Regions from separate parts of the Fictibacillus sp. KU28468 genome, predicted to be linked through region 1. Evidence: riboswitches for the same ligand, from Rfam matches in the RefSeq annotation. Region 1 holds a riboswitch; each other region holds the start of a gene.
What was found. Region 1 has a riboswitch for S-adenosylmethionine ahead of OKX00_RS17985 (methionine ABC transporter ATP-binding protein). Riboswitches for the same ligand answer to the same signal wherever they lie in the genome.
Positions count from the first base shown of each region.

Region 2: linked by a shared signal. The riboswitch ahead of mtnW (2,3-diketo-5-methylthiopentyl-1-phosphate enolase) and the one ahead of OKX00_RS17985 (methionine ABC transporter ATP-binding protein) in region 1 are both predicted to bind S-adenosylmethionine.
Region 3: linked by a shared signal. The riboswitch ahead of mtnK (S-methyl-5-thioribose kinase) and the one ahead of OKX00_RS17985 (methionine ABC transporter ATP-binding protein) in region 1 are both predicted to bind S-adenosylmethionine.
Region 4: linked by a shared signal. The riboswitch ahead of OKX00_RS01345 (LLM class flavin-dependent oxidoreductase) and the one ahead of OKX00_RS17985 (methionine ABC transporter ATP-binding protein) in region 1 are both predicted to bind S-adenosylmethionine.

Region 1 is NZ_CP110666.1:3,426,730-3,431,549, forward strand. It holds gene OKX00_RS17970 (M20 family metallopeptidase) at 1-269, opposite strand, end outside; gene OKX00_RS17975 (MetQ/NlpA family ABC transporter substrate-binding protein) at 253-1,083, opposite strand; gene OKX00_RS17980 (methionine ABC transporter permease) at 1,111-1,773, opposite strand; gene OKX00_RS17985 (methionine ABC transporter ATP-binding protein) at 1,763-2,794, opposite strand; SAM riboswitch class I at 2,893-3,006, opposite strand; SAM riboswitch class I at 3,090-3,205, opposite strand; gene OKX00_RS17990 (phosphatase PAP2 family protein) at 3,232-3,879, opposite strand; gene OKX00_RS17995 (YflT domain-containing protein) at 3,973-4,416, opposite strand; gene OKX00_RS18000 (ATP-grasp domain-containing protein) at 4,551-4,820, opposite strand, start outside.
Region 2 is NZ_CP110666.1:2,851,327-2,856,146, forward strand. It holds gene asnB (asparagine synthase (glutamine-hydrolyzing)) at 1-416, opposite strand, end outside; gene OKX00_RS14800 (1,2-dihydroxy-3-keto-5-methylthiopentene dioxygenase) at 600-1,136, opposite strand; gene OKX00_RS14805 (methylthioribulose 1-phosphate dehydratase) at 1,163-1,804, opposite strand; gene OKX00_RS14810 (2-hydroxy-3-keto-5-methylthiopentenyl-1-phosphate phosphatase) at 1,801-2,463, opposite strand; gene mtnW (2,3-diketo-5-methylthiopentyl-1-phosphate enolase) at 2,460-3,701, opposite strand; SAM riboswitch class I at 3,915-4,023, opposite strand; gene OKX00_RS14820 (pyridoxal phosphate-dependent aminotransferase) at 4,111-4,820, opposite strand, start outside.
Region 3 is NZ_CP110666.1:2,856,212-2,861,031, reverse strand. It holds gene OKX00_RS14840 (bifunctional diguanylate cyclase/phosphodiesterase) at 1-922, shown strand, start outside; gene mtnA (S-methyl-5-thioribose-1-phosphate isomerase) at 946-1,995, opposite strand; gene mtnK (S-methyl-5-thioribose kinase) at 2,001-3,212, opposite strand; SAM riboswitch class I at 3,294-3,447, opposite strand; gene OKX00_RS14825 (carbon-nitrogen family hydrolase) at 3,540-4,337, opposite strand; gene OKX00_RS14820 (pyridoxal phosphate-dependent aminotransferase) at 4,423-4,820, shown strand, end outside.
Region 4 is NZ_CP110666.1:254,808-259,627, reverse strand. It holds gene OKX00_RS01350 (ATP-grasp domain-containing protein) at 54-1,007, opposite strand; gene OKX00_RS01345 (LLM class flavin-dependent oxidoreductase) at 1,019-2,068, opposite strand; SAM riboswitch class I at 2,243-2,341, opposite strand; gene OKX00_RS01340 (hypothetical protein) at 2,644-2,808, shown strand; gene prmC (peptide chain release factor N(5)-glutamine methyltransferase) at 2,893-3,756, opposite strand; gene prfA (peptide chain release factor 1) at 3,767-4,820, opposite strand, start outside.

The sequences.
Region 1 (4,820 bases):
CGCTTACGGGCAACAAATGCCGTTTCGTGACCGGCCACTCCGCGTTCTATCTGAAACCCCTCTTTTTCGAGCAGCGATGTAAGCAGGCTGGATGCAAACACTTCTTCATTTCCGATTTCTGGATTATCATGGATCTCGTGAGAAGTTTGAATGTAAGCCGCTTGGTTTACATCAATGTTCGTACGGATTTGTTCCTGGGTTTCTCCGGCAGTTCTGCTGATTACAGTCATGATCTCAGATCCTTTCTCTCTATTACTCTCCAATTTCACTTAGCGGTACAAACGTTGGAATGGTTGCACCTTTATAGATTTCTTTAATCTTCTTGGCTGTATCTTTTGATTGATAGATCTTCGCAATTTTTTTCAGCGATTTTTTATTTTTATCTTCAGTTCTTGTTGCAATGATATTGATATATGGCTTTGCAGTCTTGCTTTCAAGGAAGATCGAATCTTTCTTCGGATTCATTCCAGCATCGACAGCAACGCCATTGTTAATGATTGAAGCGGCCACATCAGGAAGCACCCGTGGTGTCTGGCCTGCAACTACTGGTTTAAGCTTCAAGTGTTTTTTGTTCTCCGCCACTTTTTTCAGATCACCATTTCCATCAAAGTTCTTTTCCAGTTTGATTAGCCCGGCACTCTGCAGAAGAAGCAATGCACGGCCCATGTTCGTAGCTTCATTCGGCAAAGCAATGGTTGATCCAGCCGGGATATCCTTGATGTTCTTGTATTTTTTTGAGTAAACGCCCATAGGCGCAATGACGGTTGTTGCAATCGGGGCTAAATCCAATTTATGTTCTTTTTTAAACGAATTGAAGTAAGAGATGGTCTGAAACGCATTAGCGTCAATATCCCCGTCAGACAATGCCTGATTCGGACGGACATAATCGGAAAACTCTACGATTTCCAAATCAATACCTTCTTTTTCTGCTTTTTTAGCGATATACTTCCACACGTCACTGTCAGATCCGCTGATGCCCATCTTTACTTTTTCAAGGCCTTTTTTATCTCCGCCGCTGCACCCGCTCAAGAATGCCGACATTAAAACCCCGATGACTAAAATGATCAATGAATATTTTTTCATACGATTTCCCTTCTCCCTTTTCTCTTTTTATCTTCTTCTAATTTTTCTGGACAGTATATTTCCTGTGCTCTGTAAGCCTTGAACAAGGATGACGAGCAGAACGACGGTGACAATCATCACGTCTGTATCAAATCGCTGATAGCCGTAGGCAATGGCCAGATCGCCCAAGCCTCCTCCACCAACAGCCCCTGCCATCGCCGAAGCTCCGACCAGGCCGATCGTTGCGATCGTAAACGACAGGATCAGTGAACTGAATGCTTCCGGCAGCAGTATGCGAAAGATGGTCTGCCAAGGAGTAGCTCCCATGGCTTCTGCGGCCTCTACAATGCCCGGATCGATCTCAAGCAGGCTGTTTTCCACGAGCCTTGCGATATAGGGGCCGGCATATACAATCAATGGCACAATCGCGGCCGATGTCCCGATAGAGGTACCGACTACTAATCTTGTAAACGGGATAATCGCCACCATTAAGATGATGAACGGTATCGAACGCAGAACGTTTACAATCGCGTTCAAAACGTTAAAGACGGCCAGGTTTTCAAGAATGTGCCCCTTCCTCGTGACTACGAGTACGACGCCAAGCGGAATGCCGATTACAGCCGAGAACAATAAGGAAAATCCAACCATCGTTAAGGTATCACCGGCCGCATTTAAAATGTCGACCCAAAATGTACTCCAATCAACTTGCATAAGGTGCGACCTCCCTTATTTCGACTTCACTCTGGTTCACGAAAAAGATCGCTCTTCTGATTTCCTGTTCGTCGCCGATCAATTGAACAACAAGGTTTCCGAAAGGGACGTCTTGAAGTTCTGTGACATGGCCGTATAGAACGCTGACGTCCACGTTGAATTTCTTGGCAATCTGTGACAGCAGCGGTTGTCTTGTGGATGCTCCGGTAAATACAATCCTGAAGATCTGATGATTCCTGTCCTGCTTCTTCAATAGGTCTTTAAGGGACTCAGGCAATTCATCCTGAAGAACTGAACTGACGAAGCGCCTTGCCGTCTCAGTCTGTGGCCTTGCAAATACATCAAAAACGCTCCCTTTCTCAATCACTTCTCCGTTCTCCATAACAGCGACGGAATCGCATATCTCACGAATGACGTTCATCTCATGCGTGATGATCAGAATCGTAATGTTGTATTCCTTATTGATTTTTTTCAGAAGCTTTAAAATACTGGAGGTAGTCTGCGGATCCAATGCCGATGTTGCTTCATCACACAATAGCACTTCCGGATCAGTGGAGAGCGCCCGGGCAATGCCTACCCGCTGTTTTTGTCCGCCGGAGAGCTGGTCGGGATATTTATGCCCGTGCTCGGACAAGCCAACAAATTCCAGCAGGTCGTTCACCTTCTCTTTAACGAATGATTTCTTCATGCCGAGAAGATAAAGCGGTGTCGCAATATTATCAAATACCGTTTTTGCGTTCAGCAGATTAAAATGCTGAAAAATCATACCGATATTTTTCCGTTTTTTTCTCAGTTCCTTCGGAGACAATCTTGCCATGTCCTCCTCTCCTACAAAGACGTGCCCTGATGTTGGCTTCTCCAAAAGATTCACACATCGCAGCAAGGAGCTCTTTCCTGCTCCGCTGTATCCGACAACACCGTAGATCTCCCCTTTTTTTATCTCAAAGCTCACATTGTTTAACGCTCTTACCCGGCTTTTGCCACTCTCATAAATTTTGGTTACCTCTTCAAATCGAATCAATGATGTGATCTCCTTTCTCGCTACTGTTAAAACATCAAAAAAAGCCTCTTCTTGAAAACAAGAAGAGGCCTGACGCATCGAGATGAGTGGCTGATCTCTTCTTATCTTCCAAGCGCTAATCGCTTGCCGGACTTGGCACAGTATTCCCATTAAACCGGGAACCCGCTGCCGAGGTTTCAAAGGGCCAATCCCTCCACCTCTCTGGATAAGAAACAAATATAATGTTCAATTAAATAAAAAAATCTCTTCTTAAAGAAAGAAGAGATGTTTGTATCCATAAGGAAACGAGCTGCTCTTCTTATCTTCCAAGCCCTTAAAGGAACTTGCTGGAATTGGCACAGTGTTTTTCAAAAGAAAAACCCGCTGCCGAGGTATCACAGGGCCATATCCCTCCACCTCTCTGGATAAGAAACACGTTCATATTTACTTGATGTGACCTATCTTATACCATGATCTAAGTCGATGTCAAATCTTTTTTCGGAGTTCTCTGATCGGAAAAAAAACACTGAAGCCATAAAAGCCAGCCACATTGCTCCTCCGGCAACTCCAGCCAGTACATCCGTAATATAGTGAATGCCTAGATAAATTCTGCTCCAGCAAATAAATCCAAGGTGCACTGCCAATATACAAAATTTCGTTCTAACAAACTTTTTTGATAAGAGTGTAAAAAGACCATAAAGCGCTGTTGCATTCATCGCATGCGCACTCGGATATCCATACCTAATGTAAAAAGGTTTAGTGGATGGAGGCCGCTGCTTCCAATTCTTTCTCCAAACAGAGTTAATCCAACGGCATCCGATCAGGTTGGCTATTAATAAAAAAACAATGTTTCTCTTTCCTTTTCTCCTGTATCTGTATGCAGAATAAATAGTGGCAGGAATCAACAGAAATCCAGAACCAAGAAAAGAGTAACTTCTCAGAAAGAAATCCACGAAACCTCCGCCCCGTGCTGAAAATATAGCCAGGCTTCCCATTCCGTCAAGTTTCATCCAATGATCATCATTACGAAGCCTGTTCATTAGTCTTAAAGCTACAATACCCATTATCATAACGCCGCTTAGAATTGCCATATTCTCTTTTTTCATATCCGCCCTCACTTTAACTTGCTTTTATGTACATATCCTTTCATGTGGCGGACTATTTTATGCGTTCAGGCACCTCTTAGAATTACTCTATTGTTAAAGTTTCACCGCATCTTTTTCTAAGAAAACCATAATGCTGCCCTGTTCTATTTTTTGCACATAACGCTCAGCCGTCCGTTCTGAAAGATCCAGGGACATGAGAACTTCTTTTAAATCATCCTCTGAATCCTCACTAAACATGGATGCAAATGGACCAGCAGCAAGCAGCGGACCAATACCGGGAACACCAAGGCCTGGCACCGCGATGGCTCCGCCGATACCAGACAGAAAACCTGCAATGGTTCCATAGGCTGCTTCGTTTACATCTTCGTCCAGATGTTCTTCTGAAACATTCGTTTTATCGGCAACTCGATCCATCTTTCCATCATCTTTAGCAAGGATGGAGATGTCCTTTGCATTGTATCCTTGATTCACCAGGGATTGTATACTATCAACAGCTTCGTTCTCTGTTTCATACACTCCAATCACCATTTTGCTCATATGTATTGCCTCCTAATCAATGTCTGATTTTATTTACTAGTATTTACCCCAACCCTATATCTGTAAACAGGTGCCACCATAAGGATAAGAAAACTCCCCTCCAAATGCCGGGGAGTTTTAGATGGTTTTCTCTTTTAGGATAGACCGGCTCTTTGAAAAATATATTCCTTTTGATCCGCCTCTTCCCTTGTGTCTCCCAGTACAAGGCCCTGTATAAGCGTGGCGGCATCTTCATAAGGGCTTTCACTGCCATTATAGATCGACAGCGGAATGAAATATCTATCTTCAATCCCCCGTTTCACTTCATCATACAGGGGTTCTATACCGCCCTTGGATTCCCAGGAAACGAATTTGATTACCTTTTTACCGAGCTGTTCTTCAACACTGTCTCTCATAAGAAGTGC
Region 2 (4,820 bases), 580 kb from region 1:
TTTTCTTTTTGGGAATCCCAGATCGCAAAAGCAAAGATCCCATTAAAGTGATCAATACAGCTTTCTCCCCATTCAATATAGGAAATGAGAAGCACTTCGGTATCAGAATGACCTTCAAACCGATACCCTTTTTTCAACAGTTCTTTTCTTAAATCCTGTGTGTTATAAAGCTCACCATTATAACAAAGTGTGCAAGGGGCGTTCTCTTCTCCCCTCGTCATCGGCTGTGCGCCGCCTTCAAGATCCACAACCGCCAGCCTTGCATGGCCGAAGCCTGCATGAGTGCGGCTCCATACGTTCAAAGCGTCCGGACCGCGTTTCGATAATGTAGCTGCCATTTTAATCAATGTTTTATTTTCCTGTGAAACGTCGCGCTTCCAGTCTATCCATCCAGTAATCCCGCACACCGTCATCACCCTTTCCATTCGGATGCTGATTCATCCTTCCATAAGCGCCCAATACTTACTTTATGCAGGTAAGTGATAATGGTTCACCGGTATGAGTGGGTAATTATGCAAGATTGAAAAGCTTGCAAGCTAGCCATAAAAAAAACTGCAGCAAAGGAAGCTCCCTTTGCTGCAGTCTAGTGTGTAATCTGATTATTTAACGGCTGTTTCCTGTTTATCGTAGAGGGGCACCCAGCCTTCCTTTGATTTAAAGATTCGGACGGCCACAACTTTGCGGTCATCCATGAGTGTAAAGTAATGGCGATAGTTTTCAGGTACAGAAATGAGATCTCCTGGCTCTAGCTCGACGTCAAAAAATCGTCCCTCTGGCCCTTCAATCGCAAAAATACCGTGTCCGCTCACAATTAATCGTACTTCATCATCAGAATGGTGATGCTCTGCCAAAAAGTTTTTCAGCAGCTCATCAAGATTTGGAGTATCCGGTGACAGGGCAATTATGTCTTCTGTCACGTATCCTCTTCTTTCTGACAGTTCATCAATTTCTTTTCTGAAGACCTGAATGATTTCTGCTTTCTCTTCATCACTTAAAGAATAGTTTTCTTTCAGGTGTGCAGGAAGTTTTTCAATATCCCAATTTTCGTAGATTACTCCCTGGCTTTCAAGATAATCACTAACCTTCTTAAGTTCTTCATATCTCTCATGGTTATCATGAAAACGTAATTGCGCCATATGGCATCCCCCTATACTCTTTCGTTTTAAATAAGTGATGGTTGTCCATCATGAAACTGCATTATTGATTTCATTTTAATATGATAGGAAAATAGAAACTCTATTGCTTCCAAGTGCCTTTTCGCCTCAAATCCCGATTTGCCCCAAACGGTGATTCCGTGGTTTCGAATAAGGACAGCTCTTGTATCAGGACCAATTGCCTTTCCGAAGCTTTCGGCCAATATCTTAAGATCCGCATAGTTCTCAATAATGGGAACCGTGATGGACCCATCTTCTTCCCAGATGTTAAAGGCCTTGATCAGTTCCTGCCCTTTGAAAGTAACCTGCCCCTCTCCTGCATACAATTCTGAAATCACATTATTGTCCACAGTATGCACATGGAGACAGCAGCCCGCATCGGTCAGCTGATATACTTTTGAATGAAGGCCGGTTTCAGCTGAAGCGCGGAGATGTGTCGGATCAGCCGCATTTCCCTCTGAATCCACCAATAGAAAATCCTCAGTCGTCCTTCTTCGCTTATCCTTTCCGCTTGCGGTAACCAAGAAGGTAAGCGGTTGATCGCTTACCTTAATGGACAGGTTTCCGCTTGTTCCTGGAAACCAGTCCCTTAATGCCAATTCATCTTTAATGTCCGCCAGTTCTGTCCATAGCGCATCAAGCGTACTCAAACTCTCACTTCCTTTTCCTCAAGATACTGTACAATCTCATAAAAAGTAGAGAAAGGATCGTATGCAATGCTGAGTTCTTCGCATTTCTCGATCAAGAAATCTCTGGCAAACACTTTATCCGCAATCTTGGCGGCCTGCAGGTCTGTAATGGAATCACCGATCACAATTTTTTCATAACGGGAAGAATCGTAGCCTCTCAGTATAGTAGGTTTACAGCATCCACAATCATTGCCGCAGGAAGAATCGCAGGAGTGCGGCCAAAGAATCTGTATTGTCTCTCCATGAAAATTACTCCCGTTGCAATAAATCTTATCTTGATTAATTATTCCATCAAGCATTGGATAAACGAAAAAATCAATTCCACCACTGACGATAAACAGAGGGATATTGTGCTCTTTTGTATAAGCTGCAAATTCTTTAAATCCTTCTCGAAATTTTGCTGTTGAGAGGACATAGTCCACAATCTCATTCTTCCTGTCGGATGGAATAAGGGAAAAAAGTTTCCCTACACCTTCCCGGATAGAGATCTCCTGATTTAGAATTTGATCTTTAATGAGTTCCCAGCCGTTCGGAGCAAAATTCTTCATGATATCGATAATATTATCTTTTTCGGTAATCGTACCGTCAAAATCACAAAAGATAATTTTCGTTTTGCTCATGCCTTTACCAATCCGCCCCACAAATCAAGCGCTTCCTTTAAAGGTTTACTTTCCTGGCTGATCTGTTCAAGAGATTTGTTTAGCATCAATCCATCGATTGCATCCCGGAAAGCTCTTCCGCCATCCACAGCCCCTCCTGGATGGCCGTGAACACCCCCACCAGCATTAATAATGCTTTCAATGCCAAAATCCTGAAGCAATAGCGGTGTTAAACCAGGATGGATTCCTGCTGATGGTACCGGGAATGCCCCTTTCCAGTTTGCATCCTTCTCAGTCAGTTCGCCTGCAATGCCGATTGCATCTTCTTTTCGAAGGGCGACACTGCCATATGGTGACGGGAACAATACGAGATCCGCTCCTGCAAGGCGGAGCAGTTTACCAAGAAGCAGACGGTTGGAGATCCCATAAAATTCCGATGGTGTAATGGCGCCTGATAAGGCAGGATGTGCCATAATCGGAAGGCTGATGTCCGGATCTTCTGCTAAGCTTTGCAAGACGTCAAGCCCATAGGCGAAAACGTTAAACAGCAATGCGCTTGCCCCGAGCTCTGCCGCCTTTTTTGCTTTATCTTTCAGTTCATACGTACGCCCTGTCAAATTCACTGCATACAGTGTCTTATGTCCGGTCTCTTGTTCAGTTGCCGTTAATACTTCTTTAGCAGCTTTTATTCGTTCTTCAAATGGTGTCAGCGGATTATCGAACAGAATTTCATCATCTTTTACGAGGTCCACCCCGCCCAGCGCTTGTTCCTTCAGCTGATTCTTGAAATATTGAAGATCCCTGCCGATCACACCTTTAAAAATACTCATTAGAAGAGGCCTTTCAAAAACCCCCAGCTGATTGCGAATTCCATCAATTCCAAAAGAAGGTCCAGGAAAAGCCGAAGCCAATTCAGGGGAAAAATCAAGATCGATCAGCTTTACTTCTCCATCCAACGATAGTTTACCGAAAACAGTCGTCAAGATTGCCGGCAAGTCCGCTGTGAAGTTAGCGGCAGGATACGCGATTTTAAGAAGAGCCTGTTTTCTGGACGAGCCAAAGTATTGATTTACCCTCGTATCTTCGGGCAATTCATTGATTTCCACTACTTGGCCTTTATGGTTTCGCAGCTGTTCTTTCTGAAGATCCGGCAAGTCCGTCCATGAACCGACCGTCAGTCCGAGTGCAATTCCTTCAGCTTTTTTCTCAAAGTTGCCTTTTGGATCATGAACCAGATAGGTTGCAGTTATTGTCGACATGCTGAAATCCCTCCGAAAGCATAGATTTATATTAGAAAGGCGCAATCGCCCTGCTAAGGTCCTCGGAGCCGAAAAAAAGAAACATGTTTTCAGCCCTGGGCGCTGGAGCTGGACATTACTTCTATGCCAGCTGAATTTTGTACTCGCTTTACACTTAACTTAAAAAACCTCTTCCCGAGGGAAGAGGCATAATAAACACAGAGATACCGCTTCCTCTCATCTGTCAGCTGCCGCTGCAAGAATTAGCACCGTTTTTATCCTAAAGGATAAGCCGGTTGCCGGGCTTCATAGGGCTAGTCCCTCCACCTGCTCTTGATAAGAGAATAAATAAAATTATTCGAATGTTAGAATTACTTGTGATTATGACAGGTAACAAAAAATCTGTCAATCTCTTAAATGTTCAACACTATCAAAATAATTTTAGCTGGGCTATCCGATCAACGGCTTCCTTCAGCTTGTTCTCATCCGTTAATAGCCCTGCTCTAACATAACCGTCTCCTTCTTTGCCAAAACCGATGCCTGGTGCAACAACGACATGTGCATGCTCCAGAAGATAATCTGCAAAACTTTCAGATGTGAATCCTGAGGGAACAGGTAGCCAACAAAAGAAGGATCCTTTAGGGGCAGTCACATCCCAGCCGATCTCCTTCAATCCTGAAATAAACACATCACGCCGTTTTTCATACATGGCGACCAGGTTTTCCACGCACTCCTGCGGCCCCAGGAGTGCTTTAGCTGCAGCTTCCTGTACAGCTGGAAAAAGGCTGACATAGAAGTGGTCCTGAAGAAGATTAATGCTTTCAATCACACTCTCGTTCCCGATGGCAAAGCCTACTCTCCAGCCAGCCATGTTATACGTCTTGCTCATCGTATAGATTTCGATACCCTGTTCTTTCGCACCAGGAACCTGCAGATAGCTGACCGGTTTCTCGTTTTCAAATCCGATGGCTCCATAGGCAAAATCATGGACGACTAAAATATTATGCTTTTCAGCAAAGCTTACTGTATCTTCAAAGAACGGCACTGTCGCTACACCCGCCGTTGGATTATTCGGATAGTTCAAGAACATGAGTTTTGCCCGTTCTGCATCCTCTTGTGAGATTTCAGCGTAATCAGGCA
Region 3 (4,820 bases), 570 kb from region 1:
CATTTATCCGGATGATGGACTTACTCCGGATGTTTTGATCAAAAATGCCGGAATTGCTCTTCACCGGGCAAAAGCAAAAGGCAGGGGAGAGCGGGAGTTCTTTAAGGGCGAGATGAACGAGTTCACGATTGAACGGCTTGCCATGGAGAGCTTTCTCCGGAATGCTATTCCAAAAGGTGAACTGTCACTGTATTTTCAGCCCCAGATTAGTTTGGATGATGGCAAGGTCATCGCACTCGAAGCTTTGGTCCGCTGGAACCATCCTCGTCTTGGAATTGTTTCCCCGGGAAACTTCATCCCTCTTGCTGAAGAGACCGGACTGATCGGGAACATTGGGAGATGGGTATTAAATGAAGCATGTCAGCAGCTGAAAAAATGGCATGAGACGATGAACAGTGAGATCTCTATATCCGTGAATGTTTCAGGCAGGCAATTTCAAAAGCTGGATTTTGTGTATGAAGTGAAAGAAGCGCTTCAGCGATCTAAAATTGACCCAAGGTTCCTTCATTTGGAGCTGACAGAAAGCATGATGGTGGAAAATGTACAATATGGCATTAACATCATGAAAGAACTGAAGGAGCTCGGCATTAAAATATCCATCGATGATTTTGGCACGGGATATAGTTCATTGAGCTACTTAAAAGATTTTCCGATCGATATTCTTAAGATTGATCAATCATTCATCCGCAACCTTACGAAATCTGATCACAGTTCCACAGATGCAGCCATCGTCAGAGCGATCATCACGATGTGCAAAGGGCTTTCCGTAACAGCTCTTGCTGAAGGGGTGGAAACAAAACAGCAGCTTCTTGTGCTGAAGGATTATGGCTGTGATCATGTACAGGGGTTTTTCATCGGGAAACCGGTCTGTGCGGCAGAAATCGAAGAATTGTTTCATACGTACCATACAAAAAGCTCGTGACCCAAAAGGGCCGCGAGCTTTTTTTAGCTATTAAAAAAGTTTGCAAGCTGTTTTTTATAATTTCCTGACGCAATTCCCCTCTCGGTAATGATGGCGGTAATGTACTCATGGGGAGTGACATCAAAAGCAGGATTGAATACCTTCACGCCTTCTGGTGCGATGGGTTCTCCCTGAAAGTGGGTCACTTCTTCTGCCGGTCTTTCCTCAATGGGAATATCATCTCCTGTTGATGTGTTCAAATCGATCGTTGATAGAGGAGAGGCTACATAAAAGGGAATGCCGAGTGCTTTTGCCTGCAAGGCTAGTCCGAACGTCCCGATTTTATTTGCGGTATCTCCGTTGGCAGCGACCCTGTCACAGCCGACGATGACCGCAGCGATGTTTTTTGTTTTAAGTGTATGGGCAGCCATGTTATCCGTAATCAATGTTACATTAATTCCTGCCTGCTGCAGCTCCCAGGCTGTTAAACGCGCCCCTTGAAATACCGGTCTTGTTTCATTAGCGTACACTGAGATGTCCCAGCCTTTTTCTTTTGCTAAATACATGGGAGCCAGAGCTGTACCATACCGGGAAGTTGCAATTCCGCCAGCGTTGCAGTGCGTCATCAAACAATCCCCGTTTTTCAGCAAGGTCAATGCGTATTCCCCGATTTTACGGCAAGTTTCTTCATCTTCCCGCTGAATGAGAAGAGCCTCTTGCTCGATCAGCTGAACCGCTTCCTCAGTATCTCGGGCTTGTTCGGCAGAGCCTGTGACCCGGTCGAGGGCCCAGAACAAATTAACCGCAGTGGGCCGGGATCCGGCAAGGTAAGCTTTTTGCTGCAACAGCTTTGACTTGAACTCGTCATACGGCATGGATATGTTGGCCTTTGCCCATAACACGATTCCAAAAGCTGCGGCGATTCCAATGGCAGGTGCGCCTCGCACTTGCAATTTTTTTATGCAACCCCACACTTGTTCAATTGTCGTAACATTAATGTAGACGGTATGGCGGGGAAGCTGCTGCTGATCAAGGAGCAGAAGATGATCCCCTTTATATCTCAGTGATGAAATCCAGGTTTCTGTCGTACTCATAATCATTAAACACTCCTGATGTATGTGATAAATTCATTGATATTTTTTATGCTCTCAGCGTTCTTTACCCAATCGCTTCCAAGCTTCAGCACCCGTTTTTTTAACTCGATTTGGCCATTGAAGTCTTCAATGGAATCAAGATCTTCGACATGGGCAAGCCCAATCGTGCGGCGGATCACTTCACAACCGGCAAAACCAATCATATCTGTAAAAATGCTATTTAAAATCTCTTCCTCAAATCCAGGAAGTTTGGTTGCAGACTCTACACCCTCTGTTTTCCACAGTTCTCTGTAACGGGCAGTGAAGGTTTCCCAAGTGTCTTTGATCACGCTGAGCAAATAGCTCTGATATTCTTCGCGCCTAAGAGAGTCAGAGATATGAAAGGACTGTGAGGCATGATTCAATGCAATATTGGCAAAAAAGTGGGCGATATCAAAGCCTTGAGGCCCATAATAAGCAAACTCGGAATCTATTAATTTTGTAGAAGTTTCGGTAACGAAAATACTTCCGGTATGGAGGTCACCATGCAACAGAGCCTCTGCACGCGTCAAAAATTTATATTTTAGAGAGGCAGCTCTCTGTTTGAGGAGAGTATCACTCCATAGTTCGGAAACCGCCTCCTTCAGCTCGGAAGGAAAATCGTTGGTGTCGATGTCATAAAACGGGTCAGTAAATACAAGGTCTTCGGTAATCTTGCAGAGTTCAGGGTTTGTAAACGTCTGGACAAGCACTTTCTTCTCGAAAGGATGCAAGTAAAAATCACTCGTATAGAACAGGCTTTTGGCAATAAATGTGCCGATGTGCTGTGCGAGATGAGGATATTTGACCCCTTCGATCAGACCTTTCCGCAGAATCACGTGAGAAGATAAGTCTTCCATTACAGTGAGAGCGAGATCCTGGTCTGTATAAAAAACTTCTGGAACATGCTCAGGAGCAAATTCTGCTGATTTTATTAAAGAGCTGCTTTCAATCCTTGCCCTGTCAAGTGTAAGCGGCCAGCTTTCTCCCACGACTTTGGCATAGGGAAGTGCCTGCTTTACGATAATGGATTTACCTGTATCTTCTTCGATTAGCCGAAAAACAAGGTTAAGATTACCGTCACCAATCTCATTGACTTTAATGTTTTGATAATCAGATAACAGTTCGAGTTTTTGTGCCAGCTCCACCACGGTTTGTTCATTCAGTCGTTCGTAAGATTGTTTGAGGGTTGTTGCCATCTATACTACCTCCGGAATATTTTGTATGTAAAAAGGCCTCTTTTCTGTAAGAAAAGAGGCCTGGAAGTATAGTTTCCACGCCTCTTATCTTGCAAAACAAAGTTTTGCTGGAATTAGCACCGTGCCATACTGGATCTCCAGGCTTCTAGTAATAGACGCCCCATTTCACAATGGTATTACGGTCGGTTGCTGGGTTTCATCGGGCCAAATTCCCTCCACCTGCTCTTGATAAGAGACAACAAATATAAAATTGTTAGAAAAAACAGAATGCAATAATAATTTACAATGGCAATCATACAATCTTATCCATTGTCTGTCAAATCTTTTTTAATAAAACTCTGGGCGTCTGTCTTCAAACACAGGGATTCTGTTTCTTACTTCTTCAACAAGATCAGTGTCGACCTCAGCAAACAAAATGGTCTCTTCTTCTCCGTCTGTCTCTGCAATAATTTCTCCCCAGGGATCAATGACCATCGTGTGACCTGCGAACGTGTTGTTGTTATCACTGCCGACCCGGTTGCATGCCACAACGTAGCATTGGTTCTCAATGGCTCTTGTTATTAGCAGGTTCCGCCAGTGGCTCAGCCTCTGCGCCGGCCACTCGGCAGGAACAAACAGGATAGAGGCGCCTTCAAGAATATGGGCGCGAATCCATTCAGGGAAACGGATATCATAGCAGATGACACCGGCAGCAGGAACGTTTTCCAGCAAGAAATTTCCTTTGCGGGAGCCCGGAGAAATATATTTTTCTTCCTGCATTAGCCGGATCAGATGGAGTTTACTGTATTCGCCGGTCTGCTCACCTTTTCGGTTAAAGGCATACATGGTGTTATAGATTCCTTCAACCGTTTTCTTAGCGATGGAACCTGCAACAATGTTCACTTGGTATTTGCTGGCAAGGCCGCTCATTAATCGTTTGATCTCATCGCCGTTTGTATCTCCTATCTCATCTAGCCTTTCTAGATCATAGCCTGTAGTCCACAGTTCAGGAAGAACAATCACATCAGGTTTTTTCATTGCTGCATGTTCAATTCTTTCTGAAGCCCTCATAATATTTTCCTTGGGATTGCCAAGCTGAATATCCATTTGAATCGCTGCAACAGTAAGTTTCATGCTAACCTCCATTAAAACGTTTTGACAGATTTTAATTAAGCGTATAACATAATTGATTAGAATTTCAAGAAAATTACGAAAGACAGGATGTGTAACCGTGAAACAATTTCAGCAAGCAGAAGCTTTATCGCGGCTGCCTGAACAATTTTTTGCAAAGCTGGTAGGCAAGGTGAGTGCTGCTGCTTCTAAAGGGCATGATATTATCAACCTTGGCCAGGGAAACCCTGACCAGCCCACTCCTCCGCATATTGTGGCCGCTTTGCAGGAGGCTGCTCATAACCCGCAATATCATAAATATTCTCCGTTCAGGGGTTATGATTTTTTAAAAGAGGCAGTTGCTGAACATTACAAGAAAGAATTCGGCGTAGACGTTGATCCAAAAAAAGAAGTAGCTGTCTTATTCGGAGGTAAAGCGGGTTTAGTAGAGATTTCACAATGTTTTTTGAACAAAGGTGACCTAGCCCTGGTCCCGGATCCTGGATATCCCGATTACTG
Region 4 (4,820 bases), 1.2 Mb from region 1:
AGATAATGAAAAAACAAAGAGCCTCCCGCTGCTGGCGGGAGGCTCTTTTTGTCTTATTGCACGGTTGCTGCATTCAATGAATCAAGCTGCTGCTGCAAAAATTTCGCAAGCTCCAGCATGCCATATTTTCCGGCAGCCGCTTCAGCATCAGAGTTGTAATTGGTGTTCGTATTGATATCATACGTATAGATCGTGCCGTCTTTATCTTTTATAAATTCGATCCCGGCAACATGAATCTTGTTGTCTGCCAGAACCCTCATATAGTTTTCAATGATTGACTCATTGAAGTCCTCCTGAATTTGAAACTTCGGCTTGGCTGGCGTTTCCTCTCCTGCAGGACAAAACAGGTCACCGATCTGGCAGGCGTCTGCCGGACAGAGTTCAAAGCCTTCTGAGGTATCCACCCGAACCGCATAAACAAACTTGCCGCCGACAAATTCGCAGCGTGTAATATAAGATTCCGGCGATTCAATATAATCCTGTATCAATGTGATGCCATCCACCGGCTCTTCGAAATCAGGGCCGAGCACATACTCTTTCAATCCTTGGTATGAATGGAAAAGCTGAACACCAAGGCCTTTTCCCGCCCGGTTATGCTTTGTAATAAACGGTTTGCCGCTGAACTGCTCAGCTGCCTGCAAAATTTGGTCCTTGCCAACAGCCGCAATGGTTTTGGGCGTCTTCACCCCATGCGCCTCAAGCTCTAAATATTGAACGACCTTACTCACCTCAAGCTGAAGGGCGCGGCTGCCATTCAGCACTTTTCGGCCATGTGCTTCCAGCCAGGCAATGACACCGGCAGCAAGTTCCGGTGCATAACGGTGTCCTCTTGTATGTGAGGAAGCACTCATGCGGCTGTAAAAAATGCCCTCGGGCGGGGCTTCTGCCAGATTAACCGTTCCCTGATCGAGATGCCATGCCTCATAAGGCACTTGCAGCTCATCCAGCCTCTTTGTGAGATGATCTGTCCATTCATCGTTCTCATGTATGATATATACTTTTTTCATGGTCATCCTCCTTATTTCGCATATTCTTTCCGATAGCTCTCTACCAAAGGCATCACCTGTTTTGAGAAACGTTCCATCTCTTCTAACTGAGGGGAGAATTGCAGTAAAAGGAGTCCGAGGCCGGCTTCTTCATATGCTGCAATCCGCTCCGCAATCTGTTCAGGTGTACCGATCAGATTCGGCCTCAGCCCCCGGTTGGAAACAGAGTAGTCGTACAGCTGAATCTGCTGTTCAAGCTGCGACTTGCTCGTAAAATCTTTAAACCCAGCATATGCGCTGGACTCTTTTACATCTGTAATCCTCTGCAGTTCCGCTTGGGCTTCTTCTTCAGTATCCCGGCAGATCACATAGGCCGCCATGCCGAACGAAGATAAAGGTTCTTTCCCTGTTTGCCCGCGGCGGTTCTTCATGTCATTGATCTTAACGGCGACTTCTTCGACAGTGCCGCCATGCATGACGTAGGCGTCACAGGAGGAAGAGATAACCTGTTTACCCCTTTCACTTTCTCCGCCAGCATACAAAATGGGATTTGGCCGCTGAACAGGTTTAGGGAAAAGTTTCGTATCGCTAAACTGATAAAACTTGCCGGAATAATTGAAGGTTTCTTCTGTCCACAGCCCCTTTAGAACATCAAGAAACTCTTGCGTACGCTCATATCTTTCGTCGTGGGCAGTAAAAATGCCGCCATACTGCTTCGCTTCCTCTTCCCACCAGGCGGAGACGACATTAAGTGTAAACCTCCCGCCGCTCATTTGGTCGATGTTCGCCGTCATTTTCGCCGTTACAGCAGGATTATGGAATCCCGGCCTTACCGCTGTCATAATTTCTATTTTCTCCGTTACGGCCGCGAGACCCGCTGCCGTTGTCCAAGCCTCCAAAGAGTCCTGCTCCGGCCCTTTTATATCATTTAAATACAGTTCCGCGATCAGCGTCGTGTCAAACCCCCACTTTTCCGCGGACTGAATAACCTTCTTCGCATAATCAAACGTCGGCGGCATGTTCTCATCTTCCACATTTCTCAGCCATCCACCAAAGATCGGCAACCAAAATCCAAATCTCATCTACCTTTTTCTCCCCTCTGCTATAAGCAAAACATACTGCCGCCGAGAGAGACCCTCTAAGTCTATCCCATCAGCGCGGAGGAGCGGTCGCGACAAAGTCGAGACCCCCCGACCTACCAAAATAGCCCACAAAAAAAACTCCCTCTCAGATAAGAGGAAGTTTTAGACCGTTCCATCTTATCTTCCAGGATCTACTCCTGCTGGATTTAGCACCTTCTAAAAATAGGTTGCCGGGTTTCATAGGGCCAGTCCCTCCACCGCTCTGGATAAGATTTATTTAATTAATAGTAATCCTACAATAGAAGTAGGTATTTCGTCAATTTTTAGGATGTGAGAATAGATGATATTGAGTTGCGTTTGACTGGCAAATAAGTCTGAAAATTAAGTTCGGATCAATTATTGCTTGTTTCGCTCAATTATTCTCCATTCGGCTCAATTCAGCGCCAGTTTCGTTCAATTCCGTTCTTCCGGCCACAAAAAAAAAAGGGGCTGTCCAAGAAGTCTGTAACCTGTTGATTTCCGTTCCAGGCTGCTCGCTTTTACCGGCGTAAACGCCTACTTTCGCAGGGCGTGCGGTGAGCCTTACCGGCGTGAACGCCTACTTTTTGGTGCAAGCACCGGCGGGAGTCTCACCTGTCACGCTAGTCCCGCAGGACAAGGAAGGCTCCGGCAGCTTTTTATCGCACGAAGAAAATGTGAAGTTCATTTTCGAGGAGTCTCGCATCTTCCACTTCAATTAACTTTTCATTGAAGATTTTTCAAGCCAAAAAGGGGCTGCCTGAAGGTCAATTTTCGACTTTCTGGACAGCCCCCACCTTTTCTGCTTATTTAAAGCCAATCTCCGCGATAACCATCCGTTCTTTTTGGCTGATATCCTTTACTACCGAAACAACCGACCCAGGGAACGTGACCCTGAGCATTTCAGCCACGGTCTGGCCCTGATCATGGCCGACTTCAAAGGCAACAATGCTTTGTGGGTTCAGAACGAGGGGCAGCTCTTCCATAAACCTTCTGTAAAATACGTAGCCGTCCTCACCGCCGCTAAGTGCACGGAAAGGCTCTTGATCCTTAACGATCGTCTCAAGCTCCATTATTTCACGGTCAGGAATGTAAGGAGGATTCGACACAACGATATCTGTTTTTTCTCCGCCCTCGATCAGAGGCTGAAGGAGGTCTCCATGAATAAAACGAACAGATGCCTCAAGGTCTTCAGCATTTTTCTTTGCGACTTCCAGGGATTCCTCAGCAATATCGATCGTGGTTACCGAAAAACGAGAATTCTCCAGTGCCAGCGTAATGGCAATGGCACCGCTCCCCGTCCCGACATCGACTGTCTGGATCTTTTCTATGCCAGGGAACCTCATCATGGAGCGATGAAGCACTTCATATACGAGCTCTTCTGTTTCCGGCCGAGGAATGAGCACCTCTTTATTCACCGAAAAGCGTCTTCCGTAAAACTCTTCAAACCCAATAATGTATTGGACAGGCACTCCATCGCCATGCTTTTGTACAGCTGCTTCAAATGCCTCTTGCTGCTTTGGAAGAAGCTCTTCATCCAAACCAAGAAGCAGCTCCGTCCGGCTCAGATCGCCAAGTACATGACGAAGCAGAAGCTCCCCGGCTTGAGGTTCCCGTCTCTTTTTCGTTAAAAAAGATGAAGCCCAGTTCAGGGCTTCATGCCGTTTCATCGCTTTCATCTTATGCTTCCGTCTGGGCCTTCATTTTGCTTGTCTGGTCTTCTGTAATTAATGCTTCAATGAATTCGTCCAGCTTGCCGAGCAAAATTTGATCCAGTTTTTGAAGAGTCAGGCCGATGCGATGGTCCGTTACACGGTTTTGCGGGAAGTTGTACGTACGGATCCGTTCTGAACGGTCACCGGTACCCACTGCAGATTTACGGTTTTCATCGTATTCTTTTTGTTTTTCCTGCTGAATTTTATCATAAACACGTGCGCGAAGAACCTTCATCGCTTTTTCCTTGTTTTTGATCTGTGATTTTTCATCCTGACAGGAAACAACGGTTCCAGTTGGAATATGCGTCAGACGAACAGCGGATTGAGTCGTGTTAACCGATTGTCCGCCCGGTCCGCTTGACGTAAACGTGTCTACACGGACGTCCTTATCATGAATTTCAACTTCCACTTCTTCTGCTTCAGGAAGGATCGCTACTGTCGCTGTAGACGTATGGATACGACCGCCGGACTCAGTAGCAGGAACACGCTGTACGCGGTGTGCTCCGTTTTCATACTTCAGCTTGGAGTATGCCCCGTTGCCGTTGATCAAGAAGATGATCTCTTTGTAGCCGCCAAGCTCGGTGTAGCTTGCTTCGATTACTTCTGTTTTCCAGCCTTGCACCTCGGCATAGCGGCTGTACATTTTGTAAAGGTCGCCTGCAAATAGGGCGGCTTCGTCACCGCCTGCTGCTCCGCGTACCTCGACGATTACGTTCTTATCATCGTTCGGGTCTTTTGGAAGAAGCAAGATTTTCAGCTGCTGAATGTACTCTTCAATCTTATCTTCAAGCTCGGAAACTTCCTCTTTCACCATGGCGGTCATCTCGGCATCAAGCTTTTCTTCGAGCATTGCTTTTGCTTCGTCGAGCCCTTCTTTTGCTTCTTTATACTCGCGGTAAACCGCTACTGTATCTTGAAGAGAAGACTGTTCTTTGGAGTATTCCCTTAATTTATTCGTATCGCTAATGACTTCTGGGTCACTTAATAGATCATTTAATTTATTGTATCGGGCTTCTATC